2 regions of the Pseudalkalibacillus sp. A8 genome follow, and region 1 is predicted to be linked to the other one. Evidence: riboswitches for the same ligand, from Rfam matches in the RefSeq annotation. Region 1 holds a riboswitch; the other holds the start of a gene.

Region 1 (8,021 bases):
GACGATCGGCTTCCACAAATAAAAGACGTCCCACTGGAAGAGCTTTTGCATGATTATAAGAAAGTCTTTGATATGTTCAAGTCGGAATGTATTTATTTAACAGACCAGGATTTAGATAGAATTGTAGTATATGAGGATGGAAAGAAAGCTACCATTCGTTGGGGAATATGGCATATGGCTGACCATAGCCGTTATCATCAAGCCCATATCAATCAATTGCGAAAATGGTTTAAGGAATGCGTTGAGTAAGCAGCAATTGGTATAAAAACAAAAAGAAGGCTACCAGAAGGGAGTATACAATATGAAGAAGTATGTGTTATTCATACATAGTGCAGGAGCTCAAGTTCTTCACCAAGGAAGCAGCGAGCTGGCTGCCTATCTTAAAGACGCTTTGGGTTATGAATACGACGTGTTAAACCCCAAGATGCCTGAGCCAGAAAATCCTGAGTATACACTTTGGAAAGTTCAGATTGAAAAAGAACTTTCTGCATTGGACGGTGAGGTTATGTTAATCGGTCATTCTTTGGGCGGTTCCGTTCTGTTGAAATATCTTTAAGAAGGAAATTTCCAACTACCCATCTCTGGATTATTTCTGATTTCAGCTCCATTCTGGGGCAAAGACGAAGATTGGCAAGTTAAAGAATACACACTGCAAGATGGTTTCGTATCAAAGCTCCCTCAAATATCTCGGATTTTCCTTTATCAAAGCCGGGACGATGAAGTCGTACCTATTTCCCACCTTGGTCATTACGCAGAAAATCTTCCACATGCAAATACCCGGGAACTCGACGGCTATAGGCATTATTTCAATAATGGGTTACCTGAACTTATTGCCGACATCAAGGGCTTGTAAATCAAGTTTTATATAGACTCTAATAGGAGGAAGGGAATTGAATGATGTATTGATGCACATAAGTCGGTTATTTTTAGGTGTAATTTTTCTTGTCGCAGGTATCAACGGATATTTTGTCATTTTTGGATTAGAGCCACATTTATTGCAACTAGTCCAGAAGCAATGGCGATGTTCCAATACAAGTATCTATTTGTGATCGAGAAATCTTTGGAAGTCATATGTGGAATTTTACTGTTATTAAATCAATTTATCCCCTTTGTGATTATGATCTTATCACCAATTGTAGCCAATATTTTCTTACTCCATTTATCTTTAGATCATTCCTTGCTCCTTCTTGCCACAATACTTGTCTTCACTCTGGGTTACTTGATATTTTGTTACAGGGACAACTTTCAATCTATCTTTGAGAGAAGAGCAAACCCATCTTGTTAATGCTTCACCTTTTTCCTGAATGATTCTTTATGAACTTAAAGAAATAAAATAGGAGGATGAAATGATGGATAATTACGGGACACTACATGAAACAGATGGCCGTTATACTTTGAGGTTTGAGCGTTTTTTTCCTTTTAATTTAGAATATGTTTTTGGTGTGATTATAAACCCTGGTGATTTCTCTCAGTGGTACCCATTCGCTACTGGCGAGATGGATCTTAGACCTGGTGGTAAGATCGCTTTCAATGACGGTGAAGGGACGACATATGAAGGGATCATCACAGAATTGAAAAAGCCTCATACATTCTGTTTCCAAGAGGTTGACGACTTGATCCAGATCTCGTTATTAGAAGAGGAAGAGGGAGCACGAATGATCTTCACTCATACTTTTGACGATAAAACAATGGCGGTTAATACTGCTGCAGGATGGCATAGATGTTTATCTGTCCTAACCCAGATAATAAAAGGTGATCCAATTGAGTGGCAAGACAATTCGGCTGAATTACGGAAGGTTTATAGCGAGAATTTCGTATAAATGAAACGAGTATCATGAGTCTTATAAACGACCAGCATCCCCTTTTCAAAAGATTTTTTTTACCCTAGGGAGGGTTTATATGTCTTACAAAAACACATTCATCACCATTTCTGAGGATTCAGGTGTCAGTGCAGGTACCGTGCCTGCATCAAGAAGTGGAAAACCGACGATCGCATCTATTGAATATGACTTGATCAAAAATAATCCCTATAGATATACCCAGGAAGATGTACAGTTTAAAACTTATCTGATCAAGAACCAGATTGAATCAGGTAAAAATCTAGATGAACTCCGCGAACAATTCTTTTCAAAACCCAAAGCTTGCCTCAGGGCTTCTCCTTTAGTTAAGAAATATGGATGGGGGATCCATTATGATGAGGAAGGGAAAGTAGCATTAGTAGATGTAACCAGTAATGAATATGCTCAATTTCTCAACGTGGGTAACCTGAAAATAGTGAAAGGTATGCGCTCGAAAAGAACTTAATAGAAGAGAAGGGGCTGTCCTATATTTGTTTTGGACAGCCTCTAAACTATTATGGGATTGCATAGACTTCGACAGTGAAGCTTTCTCCATCGGTGTTTTCCGGTCTAGCGATGTAGAAATCTTCGCTCGTTTCGATTTCTGTCTCGGATCCGTCTGTTAGGTCATAGAAGATCGTTTCATCGACGCCGAAGCTGATGTCTTTCATGACATCGAATTTTGCATCTTTCGGACCGTCGACGATTTTCCATTGCAACTTGGTCGCGTAAGGAGGGATGTTCCCGATTGTGAAGTTGTCACTTGACCGGTTATCTTGGCCGTCCTGAGGCTGGCCTTCCGATTGGATCGTCGCGATTTTCTCAGGAGCTTCGACCTCCACATCAAAAGCATCTCCATCCAGGATCCGGTCATAGGCGTACCAGGCACCGAGCCATGCACCACCTGCTTGGTTGGAATCCTTATCGATGTAACGAACGGAAACACTATATTCGCTTCCAGTATATGAACCTTGATTCGTAGAGGCAAAGGGAAACTCGTCACACTCACTGTTGGCCGGTTTTGGTATCGTCCCTGCTTCAGCCAACCTCTTACACCATCTTTGTGATTTTTTCCGGTTTTTACGAATTAATTCTTTATCCTTTAGTCTGGTTAGAGTGCTTGGGATAGTCTTTCCCATTCCTGGATATGGATAAGTTTTCTCTGGCTGTTCCAGGGCATCTTTGATGTGTTGTGCTTGTTCTTTCATAACGCTTGGATTGTTGTAAGAGAAATGAATGACTGGTTTGACATTGCTAAAGATACCGGCATTGTAGAATGTTTGATTGGGATTAATAACAATCATGTAGTCTGCAGAATCCCAACGAACCTTCTGTTTCGGAGAATCCACTGTTCGTGTGGGAAATCTAGGTGGGTCCATAACTTGGTGGGTGAAAAACTCCATGTAGCCAGTCTGTTCAGGATTACTATCTGTTTTGGGCGGCGGGGTGGAATACAGTTTTTTGGTTCCAAAATTGTTGTTTTTCCACTGAGCGATCGTTCTTTCGATGGCTGGAGTTGATCTCGACTCTTTACAGTCCTCCACATGAACCAAAGCATTGCAGTTGATATCCACCTTCAATTTGGCTCCGTTCATCATCGAGTGCGTGGTATAGATATCGTCGATGTAATAGTCGAAATTCACTTCCCGTTCCTTCTTGTTCTTATCTTCAGAGTTTGTGCCATATCCGATTTCGGTGATGCGATACTCGACCCCATAGACTGTGCGGAAAGGCCATTTACCTTTTACCCATCCGTAGCTTACGATTTTACTTCGACACCAGGCATAAGGGTTCTTAATCCACCCTTCATCTCTTTCGCTTTTTTCAATGTTATCTAAACATTCTTGCTTGCTGATGTAGTCATATTGAAATCTTGGTGGTGCCCATTTTTTATTAATTTGTACAGGTGGATCTACCTTTACATCATAGGTCTGCTGAGCTTTGGCATCTTCTTTTTGAATATCGCTGAGGGATCGTAACGGCTGCTTCTCTGTTTTTACTGAGGTTAACCCCAGTTCAACAGGAGTTTTCCCTTTCTCTAACTGTTTTTGCATTGAAGCTGCTTTTTTCGCATCTCCAGGAAGTATAACAAACCAACTGTACCCCTCTTCTGTTGATCCACTACTTGCTTGGATCGTGTCTGAAGACGCTATCACGCTGATTAACAACGCTAGACACATAACTATGGCCAATCCTCGCCACTGCTTTTTCACATAAACTACCTCCTTTTGGGGCCAAGTTCGCTCTGTAGGTCGCTTCGCTTTGCTGTTCTTTTTTTATTAACTCATCTAATGTCTGGATGCCTTCTTTTTTGTGAAGCTGATCTTGCTTGATCCCAAGCTCTTCGATGGACTTTCCTTACTGTATCAGCTCGGTTGCTTTTCGACTTTATCGTTTGGAAGCCATTACCCTCCGCCATCGTCCGTACTTGCTTGTGTCTGTGCAGGTGCAAGAACGCCGATGGCCATAAGCATTACAAGGGCGGTTATAAAGAAATGCTTGTGTGACCTGGACATCCAATTTTCCTCCTTGATTGAATGATGACAGCTGTTTACCACCAATGAACTAGTCCATATTTTGATCGGTGTGATTTAAATCGAGGACAGATTACTACAAGGAATAAATTTTGACAATACATTCCAACTTAATTCATTCTATAAACCTACATTTTTTTACAATAGACTGTTTAAATAGGAAGAAGGGATACGTGGCAATGGACCTGAGACTTTGGGAACGTTCAAGGGAAAATAGTCCTGAATCACCTGTCCTCCCGCAAAACACGAACATTAATCGTGTTCCAACCGGAAAAAGTTCAGGTTTTCCGGTTGATTATCGTATGGTATGTGAGTTTGCTATATTGGTATGAAGTCTCATATCCCAAATCCTCGTATATGCCCGGTAATAGGGTCCGAGTGTTTCTGCCAGGTTCCCATTGCAAGAACCGGACTACGGGTTGAAGTAGATGGGTTGATCGGCGTATTTGCCGTTCTGACTTTCATATTCTCATGTATACTTTGACTTCGTAGGTTAGAAGGTAGAATTCTCTAAAATCTAGACCTTTTCTATTGACCATAGCTGTCCAACGAAAGTCAATTCATAACATACTGGATTATAAAAAACAACACTTGAAAAGCAGAATTTTATTACGTTAAATAAGGATAAAGATAGTTACAAACTTAATATAATTTAAAAGTGCTCAAGGTAATCCTTGAGATAATAGGGAAATCGGTTTGAATCCGATGCAGCCCCCGCTACTGTATGTGCTGATGAAATTGTCAAATAATATCCCACTGGGTCAACCGGGAAGGGGACAAGAGTAAGCTTGAGGCACGAGCCAGAAGACCTGCTTTTAAATTTGTTTTATTTATTCTCCGGAGGGAAGGATGAGTATGGTTAATTTGTGTTGTTTGCTTTTGTTGCAACATCGATAGACTAGCTCAAGCCTTAACTTGGAGATCAAGTTAAGGCTTTTATCATGTCAAAGCTACTTATTCAAAGCAATTGGTTATAAAGAAGTTTTTTGAAATGCCTCTATTCAGACAATTGAATAATATAGCATGGGTGTATAGATATTTCACTATACTTAAAAGGGAAGTCGGTGCAAGTCCGACGCGGTCCCGCCACTGTAAGGGGGAATTTCATTGTTACATTGTCACTGATTAACATCGGGAAGACGCAATGAAATGATGAACCTAAGTCAGGAGACCTGCCTATGCTATCTTCTAGGAATACCTACGGGTCATAGGTGAAAGAAGTGATACGGATTTATCTTCCGTGTAAATACATATGTCTTCGGTAAAAGTGCATATGTAAGTGCATATGAAAATAAACTGGGCACCTCTATACGTATGGAGGTGTCTTTTTATTTGATCATAACAAAACAGAGAAAGTAGTGAACACGTAATGACGACATGGAATTTAAGTGGTTTGAAGAGTCATGTTTTGATTTGCAACGGGTCCAGCTGTATGAGAAGAGGTGGAGAGGAAGTCACTCAAGCAATTCGAGATGAGATTGCACAATTAAATATTGATAATCAGATTCATACAACGAGAACTAGATGTAATGGGAGGTGTAAAGATGCATGCATTGTTATTGTGTACCCTGAAGGAAAATGGTTTAAAGAGGTAACACCGGAGCTTGGTCGTAAAATTATACAAAACCATTTACAGAAAGATGCTAATTTGAAGGATTCGGTACTTTATGAATATGACGACGAAGGCTTGGTGAAGGTAAGTGATGCTTCGATTGAAGGTATCGAGAAGCCAGTTAAATTGGGGGTTAATTGATGGAGTTAATAACGTTTGCAGGTTTGGCGATACTTATCGGTATTCGACATGGATTAGATAGTGATCATGTAGCAGCAATTGCTGACATGGTAGGTAGTGAAGGAAAGCGAAACAAGCAGCTCTCATTGGGAATTATGTATGCGGTCGGCCATGGCGCCATTGTGCTCGTGATTGGCCTGCTCACATTATTCATGGGTACACGCCTTCCTGAAGGGGCTCAGTTTTCTCTTGAAGTTTTAGTAAGCATAACATTACTTGTTTTAGGTGGAGTTATCATAAACAGCCTGTTCAAAAATAGACACGACTATGAATTTAAAAGTCGGATCACGATCGTCTATGAATGGTTATCGAAGATCGGCAGTAAATTTGGCTTTACTGAGGCCAAAATATCACCAATAAGCATGGGTATTATCGGGGCATTCATAATTGGAATTATCCATGGTATTGGTGTGGAAAGTCCGACTCAGGTTGCTGCCATTACGAGTGCTGTCGGCTTTAATGATCTTTCTGCTGCGACAACACAGCTTATATTATTTGTTGTAGGTCTATTGCTATCCACAATTTGTATCACATTTGTTCTTTCATGGGGCTTTATGAAATCGAGGCTGCGTCAAAAGCTATTTCTCATTCTTGGTTCTATTACTGGTATTTATAGTATTGGTTTAGGAGTGTCTATGCTATTTGAACTATTGAGGGAGTTGGTTTAGTTGAGAGGAAAGCTTCTAGTTGTTGGATTTGGACCTGGCAGTTTTGAGCATATTACGAAACGAGCTCAGGAAGCCATTCAGGAAAGTGATTATGTGATTGGCTATAAAACATATGTAGACCTGATAAAAGATTTATTGACAGATCAAGAGATTATCAGTACAGGCATGTCAGAAGAGGTTAGTCGTGCACAAGCAGCCGTTAAATATGCTGAACAAGGAAAAAAAGTGGCTGTTATCTCAAGTGGTGATGCAGGGGTTTATGGTATGGCTGGCCTTGTGTACGAGGTACTTGTAGAAAAGGGCTGGAAGGAATCAACAGGTGTTGAGGTGGAGATTATCCCTGGCATTTCGGCCATCAACTCTTGTTCCTCACTACTCGGTGCTCCCGTTATGCACGATGCTTGTACGATTAGTCTTAGTGACCATTTAACACCTTGGACAATAATTAAAAAGCGAATCGAGGCTGCTGGTTTTGGTGATTTTGTCATTGCACTCTATAATCCCAAAAGCGGAAAAAGAACAAGACAAATTGTCGAAGCTCAGCAAATTCTATTAAAATATCGATCACCTGATACTCCAGTCGGTCTTGTGAAAAGTGCGTACCGGGATAGTGAACGTGTTGTAATGACAACCTTGGCACACATGCTTGACTTTGAGATAGGGATGCTTACAACCGTCATAATCGGAAACGCTTCAACATTCTTTTACGACGATAAAATGATCACACCAAGAGGCTACCAAAAAAAGTATACGTTAAACACGGAGGTACAACGATTACGACCACATGAGCGCTTACGACCGGAAAATGAACCGTGGGCGCTTCATGAAGGGAAGCATGAAAACGGACAAACGATTCGTGCAGCAACTAAAAAAGAAAGTACGCCTCTATCACTGGTAATGGAAGCGCTCGAAAAGTTGGATGGATCAGAAACGATCGACGGAAGTAGGAATACTTCCCCCATCTCTCAGCCTGTTGAATCTATTTTTGAGTTTGCTGTCAGCCCAGGGGTTGTCAATAAGAAGTTTACACCGAAGCAAATGGTCGTATTGGCAGAGGTTGTGGGTGAAAAAGGAACGATGGAATATACACCACATCATCAAATTCTACTGAAGATCCCAACTGAAGATCCAAATGCGATTACAAAAAGACTGACTGATGTCGGGCTTTTATTGTCACCAATAGGTGATG
Region 2 (8,021 bases), 2.9 Mb from region 1:
GTAGTCGGGATGAAGTGGTATACGATCAACTTTCCAAATCATCAAAGATTGAAGGAGACTGTTGAACGATTAACTTCACTAGGTTTTATTGTGGAAAAAGTAGACGGCGTTCTCTGGTCGGAGGATCCTTCCGGAAATCGCATCAACCTTGTCATTTAATAAGATGGGGATGACCCATAAGTGTCTGGGTCTCTCTGTACTTAACAACATTGTTTGCCAGTTCAGGAACGATTATAGATGAAGTGAAACGAAAAAATGCACAATCCGGTTTGTCGTAATCAGGTAAAAGAGTTATTGGCGAATTCTTATCAAGACAAAAATAACAATGAAAAAAGTGCCTGTCCCACCGATGGGACAGGCATTTAACATTTATTTATCTATCTTTGAAAGAAAAAGGGGAGCTTGATCAAAAATGCGATCACAACAGTCTTCGATTATCCTTGTACCGAAGTTGTCTGCTTTTCTCGTACACGAAGGGCTGCTTCCTGCATATTTTTCAGGGCGGCGATGGATTCTTCGATACCGCGGGTCTTCAAGCCGCAATCAGGGTTGACCCAGAATTGGCGGGGGTCAAGGACCTGCAAAGCACGGAGAATGCTTTTTTCCATTTCTTCGATACTTGGGACGCGAGGACTATGAATATCGTACACGCCAAGTCCGATTTCTTTGTCGTACCCGATTTTCTCAAAGTCTTCAATTAATTCGCCGTGACTACGGGCAGCCTCAATCGAAATGACGTCTGCATCCAGTTGGTCGATCGTATCGATGATTTCCCCGAATTCGGAGTAACACATATGAGTATGGATTTGTGTTTCATTTTTCACCGATGAAGTAGCGATTCTGAACGCATAGATAGCTTCATTAAGATACGCTTGCTGTTTGTCTTTTTTCAGCGGCAAGCCTTCGCGGAGTGCAGGTTCATCAACCTGAATCATGCCGATGCCGTTGTCTTCCAAATACTTGATTTCTTTTTGCAATGCCAGGGCGATTTGTTTTGTGACCTCGGACGGTTTTATGTCATCTCTGACGAAGGACCAGTTCAGAATCGTGATCGGTCCTGTAAGCATTCCTTTGACCGGTTTCTTCGTGAGTGACTGGGCATAGATGATTTCCTTGACGGTCATCGGCTCTGGTAAAGCTACATCACCAAAAATGATCGGCGGCTTCACACAACGGGAACCGTAAGATTGAACCCACGCATAATCTGTAAAGGCGAATCCTTTGAGCTTTTCACCAAAGTATTCGACCATATCGTTCCGTTCGAATTCTCCATGAACGAGAACATCGAGTCCAATTTCTTCTTGGAGATCAATCCATTCGGATGTTTTTTCTTTAACGAAGGTTTCGTAAGCTTCTGTTGACCATTTCCCTTTACGGAAACGGGAGCGTGCCTGCCTGATTTCCGTCGTTTGCGGAAGGCTTCCGATGGTTGTGGTAGGCAGTAAAGGTAGCTGGAAAACGTCCTGCTGCAAAGCCTGGCGTTCGATGAAAGGGAGGGCACGGGCTGGCTCTTTTCCTTTCCATTTTTCCACTTCCTCCTGAACGTCCGGGTTGTTGCGTTCCGTTGAATTCCAAAACTGATCAAGACGGCTCATCTGCTTCTCTACCTCAGCAGCGATACTGTCTTTTCCATCGTTTACACCTTTGGTCAAAAGGACGGTCTCCTGTAATTTCTGGTCAGCAAAGGCCAAAGCGTGCTTCAGTTCATCATCTAATCGTTCTTCTGAATCGGTCGTAACCGGTACGTGCAGCAGGCTGCAGGATGGCTGGATGACCAATTGTTCATCATTGACATGCTTACGTATCACTTCAATTTGCTGCCATGTTTTCTCCAAATCACTGCGCCATACGTTCCGGCCATCGATGAGACCTGCGGCAAGGGTTTTGTCAGCAGGGAAGCCATGTTTTTTCAGAGCGGCAAGGTTTTCTCCATCATCATGGATGAAATCGATTCCGATGCCGTCGACAGGGAGAGACAGGACTTCTTCATAGTGATTGATCGATTCAAAATACGTTTGCAGAAGGACTTTCAATTCAGGAAGTTCCAGTCGAATGTTACCATAGACTTCTTTAAAATAGGCAAGCTCTTCTTTGTCCAGGCCCGTGCATAAAATCGGTTCATCGATCTGGACCCATTCTGCGCCTTCCTTTTTCAGTTCCTGCAGCACTTGTATGTATAGAGGAACAAGTGCTTCCAGAAGATTTCCAAACGTTTCCTTTTCATACCCTTTCGCAAGTTTTAAAAAGGTGATCGGGCCGAGAAGAACTGGCTTACTAATAATGCCTAGCTTTTCTTTCGCTTCAAGGAAATAGGAAAGCGGGCGATTTTCTGTCAGGTAAGGTTTTGCATCGTTTTCAATTTCAGGGACGATATAGTGGTAATTGGTATTGAACCATTTGGTCATTTCGGACGCGACTGCTACCTTGTTCCCGCGGGCGATATCAAAATACGTTTGAAGCAGCGATTCTTCCCCTGATGACTGGAAACGCTGCGGGATGAATCCGAACATGACTGCTGTATCAAGCACATGATCATAATAGCTGAAGTCCCCGGTTGGGATCCAGTCGACGCCAAGATCCTTTTGCTTCTTTAAGTCCTGCAAGCGAAGCTGTTCCATTTCCTCAAGCAATCCCTTTTCGGTCCGCTTTCCTTTCCAAAACTGTTCAAGTGCTTTCTTCCATTCACGTTTTTCACCGATTCTCGGGTAACCGATGGTTGAACTTTTTGCTTTTTGCATTGCCATTCCTCCATGTTTCTTTTTTCAATCCAATAAAAAAATCCCTCTTTCCTAGAAGAGAGACGGCGGAGCGGCATAGGGAAAAAGCTGTCGAAGAAGACAGACGAATCCCGTAAGATGCCAACACCTGCCTATTCCTCGTAGGTCGTAGTGTAGGGTTCCATAGGCAGGTCTCCTGACTTATGCTCTTCACAAACCTGCGCCTTCCCATACTGAGATAGTGACATGCTTGCAGGCTGCTCCCAAATACAGTGGCGGGACCGTGCCGGAATCTCACCGGACTTCCCTTTTAAGCTGGAACTGCATAGAGGTCCAGCACCTGTGGAACGTCGATATTTGACTGTCAATCACAAAAAAACCTCTCGGAGGAGAGGTTTCGATTTGAAAGACCTCTCTCATTTCTCAAAGCATTCGCTTTGCTGGAATTGGCACCAAGCTCCATCGTTTGGTCGGTTGCCGGGTTTCATAGGGCCAGTCCCTCCACCACTCTGAATAAGAGATTTATAAATTGGATTAATAAAAGAATACTAGCATGGCCGTCAAAAAGAGTCAAACACTGTTTTTTAAAAATTATGTTTTCCAACTAAGGCGGCTGGAGAGCACATAGAAAAACAAAGAAAGGGGTCGTGACAGTTTTGTACATATCAACAGAATAGATTTCCACTAAAAATTCATGTACATCTTTGAAAAGGATGCCATTATTTTAGGTTGAAGTGCTTACCAACGCACAACCGAACTTTGTTTAGTTCGAGCCTCCTCGTCAGCTTTCCAGTGACTAATCGGGTCGCTTCCACTTTTCTTTCAGATCACTGTTCAGGAGTGAATTTCGGAAATATCAGCAAAAAGACTCCGGCCAAGGAAATACCGAAATCATCTTCATAATTCGCTTTTTGATTATCTAGAAGGCGATGTCAGATTTTCCCGATCATAATCGAATTCCTCTTTATGCCTGGTTGGCCGGGTAACCAGTTGGCTGGGACGCCTTCGCCTGTTTTCCGTCCATGCTGGATTCCCTGAAGCAATCTTAAAATTTCAAAAATGTTCCGCCCAACCTCAAGAGGATTGACCAGTTTGGAAACGATCACTCCGTCAGGATCGATAATCACAGTAGCCCGAAGCGCCGCTCCTTTCTTTTCATCCAGTACACGATAGGCACGGGTGATCACCTGGTTCCGATCGCTGACCAACGGAAAATTGACTTTTGAAGCCGAAGGAGAGGTTTCGGTGAATACTTTATGTGCGTGTACACTGTCTGTGCTGATTGCCAACACTTCTGCATTCAATGAACGCAGCTTAGGATAAAATAGCAGCGACCGCCGCTAATTCAGTCGGTCAAACGAAAGTAAAATCACTTCCATAGAAAAAGAGGATGACCCATTTCCCTTTATATGTTTTAAGTGATACATCGATGATTTTCTTTTCAACGTTGTTGTAAGCTTCAGCATTAAAGTGAGGTGCCTCCTCTGTCGTTTGTCCACAAAATGGTAAGTTACATGTTTCCAGATCTTCAACATTAAGTCGACCATCGAGTTCTTTCAAGTGATCACCCCGAAATTTTGTCCTCCCTCATTACTATTTCTGGTATTCTTAAAATATACATTGAACCGAGGTACAGGATTAATAGAGAAGAGGGGAGAGATCCAAGATGCTCAACCTTGTATGGATCGGTTTTTTTCTGATCCTCGCCCTGTTTTTCTATTTGCGGATCAGGATTGGGCGCACCAATCAATCTTACCGTTCAAATTGCCAAGTGTGCAGAAAAGCATTCAAGCCGCCTGGCTTGACCTTCAATCGGTTACCGAAGTATTGTCCGTATTGCCAGGCAAAGCTTCGGTAAAACCATTAGAATGTGTGTTTATGATCACTAGCATTTGGCAACAAAAAACTGACCCCGATTTAATCGGAGCCAGTCTCTTGAACGATTATTTACTATCTTGGGTTACCGGTTTTTCGATGACCTCGTCAATCAGACCGTATTCTTTCGCTGCAAGAGCACTCATGAACTTATCTCGATCTGTGTCACGTTCAACAACTTCTAGTGGTTGCCCTGAACGTTCTGCGATGATTTTGTTTAGTTTTTCACGCATTTCGATGATTCGACGAGCATGGATTTCAATGTCAGCCGCTTGACCTTGTGTTCCGCCTAGTGGTTGGTGGATCATCACTTCACTGTTCGGAAGTGCGAAACGCTTTCCAGGTTCTCCAGCTGTAAGTAAGAATGCCCCCATTGATGCTGCCATACCGATACAGATTGTGCTGACTTTCGGCTTGATGAATTGCATCGTATCATAAATCGCCATACCTGAAGTGATGGATCCTCCAGGACTGTTGATATAAAGCGAAATGTCTTTGTCAGGATCTTCAGCAGCTAAGAATAATAATTGCGCTACAATCGAGTTTGCAACATTGTCATCGATCGCGCTTCCTAACATGATGATACGATCTTTTAGAAGGCGGGAGTAAATATCATAGGCACGTTCCCCGCGGTTCGTCTGTTCAATAACTGTTGGGATCAAGTTCATTTCAGAAATCCTCCTCTTTCCATAAGTATCTTTATGGCTTTACTTCATCTTACTCAATAGGTCAATATAGGTCAAACTTTTAGGCTCTTACCATCGGTTTTTTCGTTCGACGTTTTTTTTCCTTTTTCAAAAGCTCTGTTATTTTCACTTGTTGCTTTTCGCGAAATTCACTCCCTTTCCGCTGGCGAACCGCAAGCCTCCTCACTTGCACATGGATCTCAACACAAAAATGAAATCATTTTCGTGTCTGCGATGAGAATTCTTAGAAGCTTTCCTTATGCTGGCTTCGACGTTCACCATAGGGACGTGGTGGTATTTAGTCGAAGTTCATTATTATACTCGAAGATCCTTAAATCGATGCAGGGTCTTGCCTGGCTCGCTTTTCCCGCAGGAGAGTCGCAAATTTCGCTTTATGCTTTATCTGAAAAAATCAACATTTGAATTTAAGAAAACTTTTAAAATGAACCTATAACCCTTATGTAAGAATCTATGTATACATCATATCATTTTTCCCGTTCTTATCGGTTTTAAACATTCAATTGTTTGAAAGAAATGAAAGTGGAAGAGGCTCGCTGGAATATTGATAGATGGTTTACAGCAAGATTGAACGGGAAACAGAGTACTAGATAAGGTATTTTGAGAGCAGCGAAATTCCATCAATGATCGCTTGCTCTATTTGTGATTGAGAAAAATGAGGAGGTTTCAACTGTGTCTGAGGAAATGGTTCGAGTCAATGTCAATGGGGTGGAGTATCAGACATCAGAGGGGCAGAACGTATTGCAATTTTTAGAAGTAGAAGATGTCAGTGTACCAGCCATCTGTTTTCACGAAAGCCTAGGTCCGATCCAGAGTTGTGATACGTGCATCGTGGAAGTGAATGGGAAACTGAAGAGGGCTTGCGGGACGAAACTTGAAGCGGATATGGAAATCAGTACGCAGCACGAAGATGTACATAAAGCTCAGGATCTAGCAATGGACCAGATTTTACACAAGCATGAATTGTATTGTACGGTTTGTGATTACAATAATGGACGATGCAATATCCATAACACGGTGGCTGAGATGCAGAAGGAACACCAACAGCTTCCTTTCAAAGAGAAGGGATACGACATTGATGATTCAGGTTCGTTCTACCGGTATGATCCGAACCAATGCATATTATGCGGTCGTTGTGTCGAGGTTTGCCAGGATGTCGAGGTCAATGAAACGCTGACGATCGATTGGGAACGGGAGCAGCCACGCGTTCTCTGGGATAACGATGTACCGATTGATGAATCTTCTTGTGTCAACTGTGGTCAATGTGTAACCGTCTGTCCGTGTAACGCGCTCATGGAAAAATCAATGATCAAAGAAGCAGGATATCTGACAGACGTTGAACAAGGCACGTTGAGGTCGATGATTGATTTTACGAAAAATGTGGAGTCTGGATTCGGTCCATTGTTCGCGATTTCAGATACCGAAGCGGAAATGCGGGAGGATCGTATTGAGAAAACGAAAACGGTTTGTACGTATTGTGGAGTGGGCTGCAGTTTTGATGTTTGGACGAAGGGCCGGCATATTTTAAAAATCCAGCCACAGCCTGAAGCGCCAGCCAACGGGATTTCGACCTGCGTGAAAGGGAAATTCGGCTGGGATTACGTAAATAGTGAAGAGCGGTTGACAAAGCCTCTTATCCGGCACGGGGATGCGTTCAAGGAAGTGGAATGGGATGAGGCGATTTCGTATATAGCAAAAAGATTGAAAGAGATCCATGCCGAAAGCGGTCCGGATGCGCTTGGATTCATCGCTTCCTCCAAAGCGACGAACGAAGAGTCCTACTTGATGCAAAAGCTTTCCCGACAGGTCTTTGGTACGAACAATGTCGATAATTGTTCAAGGTACTGTCAGTCTCCTGCAACAAAAGGCTTGTTCCGGACTGTCGGTTATGGCGGGGATGCCGGTTCGATCGACGATATTGCGACTGCAGACCTTGTGATCACGGTTGGTTCAAACACTGCGGAATCACATCCTGTTTTGGCATCAAGGATCAAAAAAGCACAAAAACTGTTCGGCCAGAGGATGATTGTTGCTGATATCCGTGAACATGAGATGGCAGAACGTGCGGACTTATTCATCAAGCCGAAACCAGGCTCAGACCTTGTCTGGCTGTCAGCAGTAACGAATTATATTATCGAACAAGGCTGGCATGACGAGGAATTTTTGAAAAAACGAGTGATCAATGTCGGAGAATATTTTGAAAAGATTAAGAAGTTCACCCTCGATTATGCTGAAGAGGTAACAGGGCTTTCGAAGGAGACGATGATCAAAATTGCAGAGGAAATCCACAGATCTGGTTCGACTGTGATTTGCTGGGCGATGGGTATTACGCAGCAAAGAGGCGGAAGTGATACCAGCACAGCGATCTCTAATTTGTTGATCGTAACTGGCAACTACGGACGTCATGGTACGGGAGCTTATCCGCTGAGAGGGCATAACAACGTACAAGGTTGCAGCGATTTCGGCAGCATGCCAAACACATTCCCTGGATACCAGGATGTGCAGGATGATGAGATCCGTAAAAAGTTCGAAGATACGTGGGGAGTTGATTTACCAGGTGAACCTGGACTGACCAACCACGGGATGGTCGATGCCATTCATGAAGGGTCTTTACGTGCCCTTTATCTTCAAGGTGAGGATATGGGAATTGTGGATGCAAACGCAAATTACGTCCAGCGCGGTTTTGGACAACTAGATTTCTTCGTTGTCCAGGACTTGTTTTTAT

What was found. A riboswitch is a leader RNA that binds a small molecule or an ion and turns the genes downstream of it on or off. The one in region 1 is predicted to bind cobalamin.
Region 2: linked by a shared signal. The riboswitch ahead of metE (5-methyltetrahydropteroyltriglutamate--homocysteine S-methyltransferase) and the one ahead of ACJROX_RS08415 ((2Fe-2S) ferredoxin domain-containing protein) in region 1 are both predicted to bind cobalamin.

The regions. Positions count from the first base shown of each region.
Region 1 is NZ_CP174509.1:1,621,454-1,629,474, forward strand. Features, by position in the region: gene ACJROX_RS08380 (DinB family protein) at 1-249, shown strand, start outside; gene ACJROX_RS08385 (hypothetical protein) at 302-556, shown strand; gene ACJROX_RS08390 (hypothetical protein) at 891-1,049, shown strand; gene ACJROX_RS08395 (SRPBCC family protein) at 1,350-1,820, shown strand; gene ACJROX_RS08400 (DUF6157 family protein) at 1,900-2,304, shown strand; gene ACJROX_RS08405 (NucA/NucB deoxyribonuclease domain-containing protein) at 2,354-4,051, opposite strand; gene ACJROX_RS08410 (hypothetical protein) at 4,552-4,704, shown strand; purine riboswitch at 4,704-4,807, shown strand; cobalamin riboswitch at 5,012-5,204, shown strand; cobalamin riboswitch at 5,381-5,567, shown strand; gene ACJROX_RS08415 ((2Fe-2S) ferredoxin domain-containing protein) at 5,742-6,125, shown strand; gene ACJROX_RS08420 (High-affinity nickel-transporter) at 6,125-6,832, shown strand; gene cobJ (precorrin-3B C(17)-methyltransferase) at 6,833-8,021, shown strand, end outside.
Region 2 is NZ_CP174509.1:4,694,081-4,702,101, reverse strand. Features, by position in the region: gene ACJROX_RS24010 (VOC family protein) at 1-159, shown strand, start outside; gene metE (5-methyltetrahydropteroyltriglutamate--homocysteine S-methyltransferase) at 435-2,738, opposite strand; cobalamin riboswitch at 2,886-3,076, opposite strand; SAM riboswitch class I at 3,131-3,237, opposite strand; partial or broken gene ACJROX_RS24000 (peroxiredoxin) at 3,650-4,241, opposite strand; gene clpP (ATP-dependent Clp endopeptidase proteolytic subunit ClpP) at 4,661-5,260, opposite strand; gene fdhF (formate dehydrogenase subunit alpha) at 5,981-8,021, shown strand, end outside.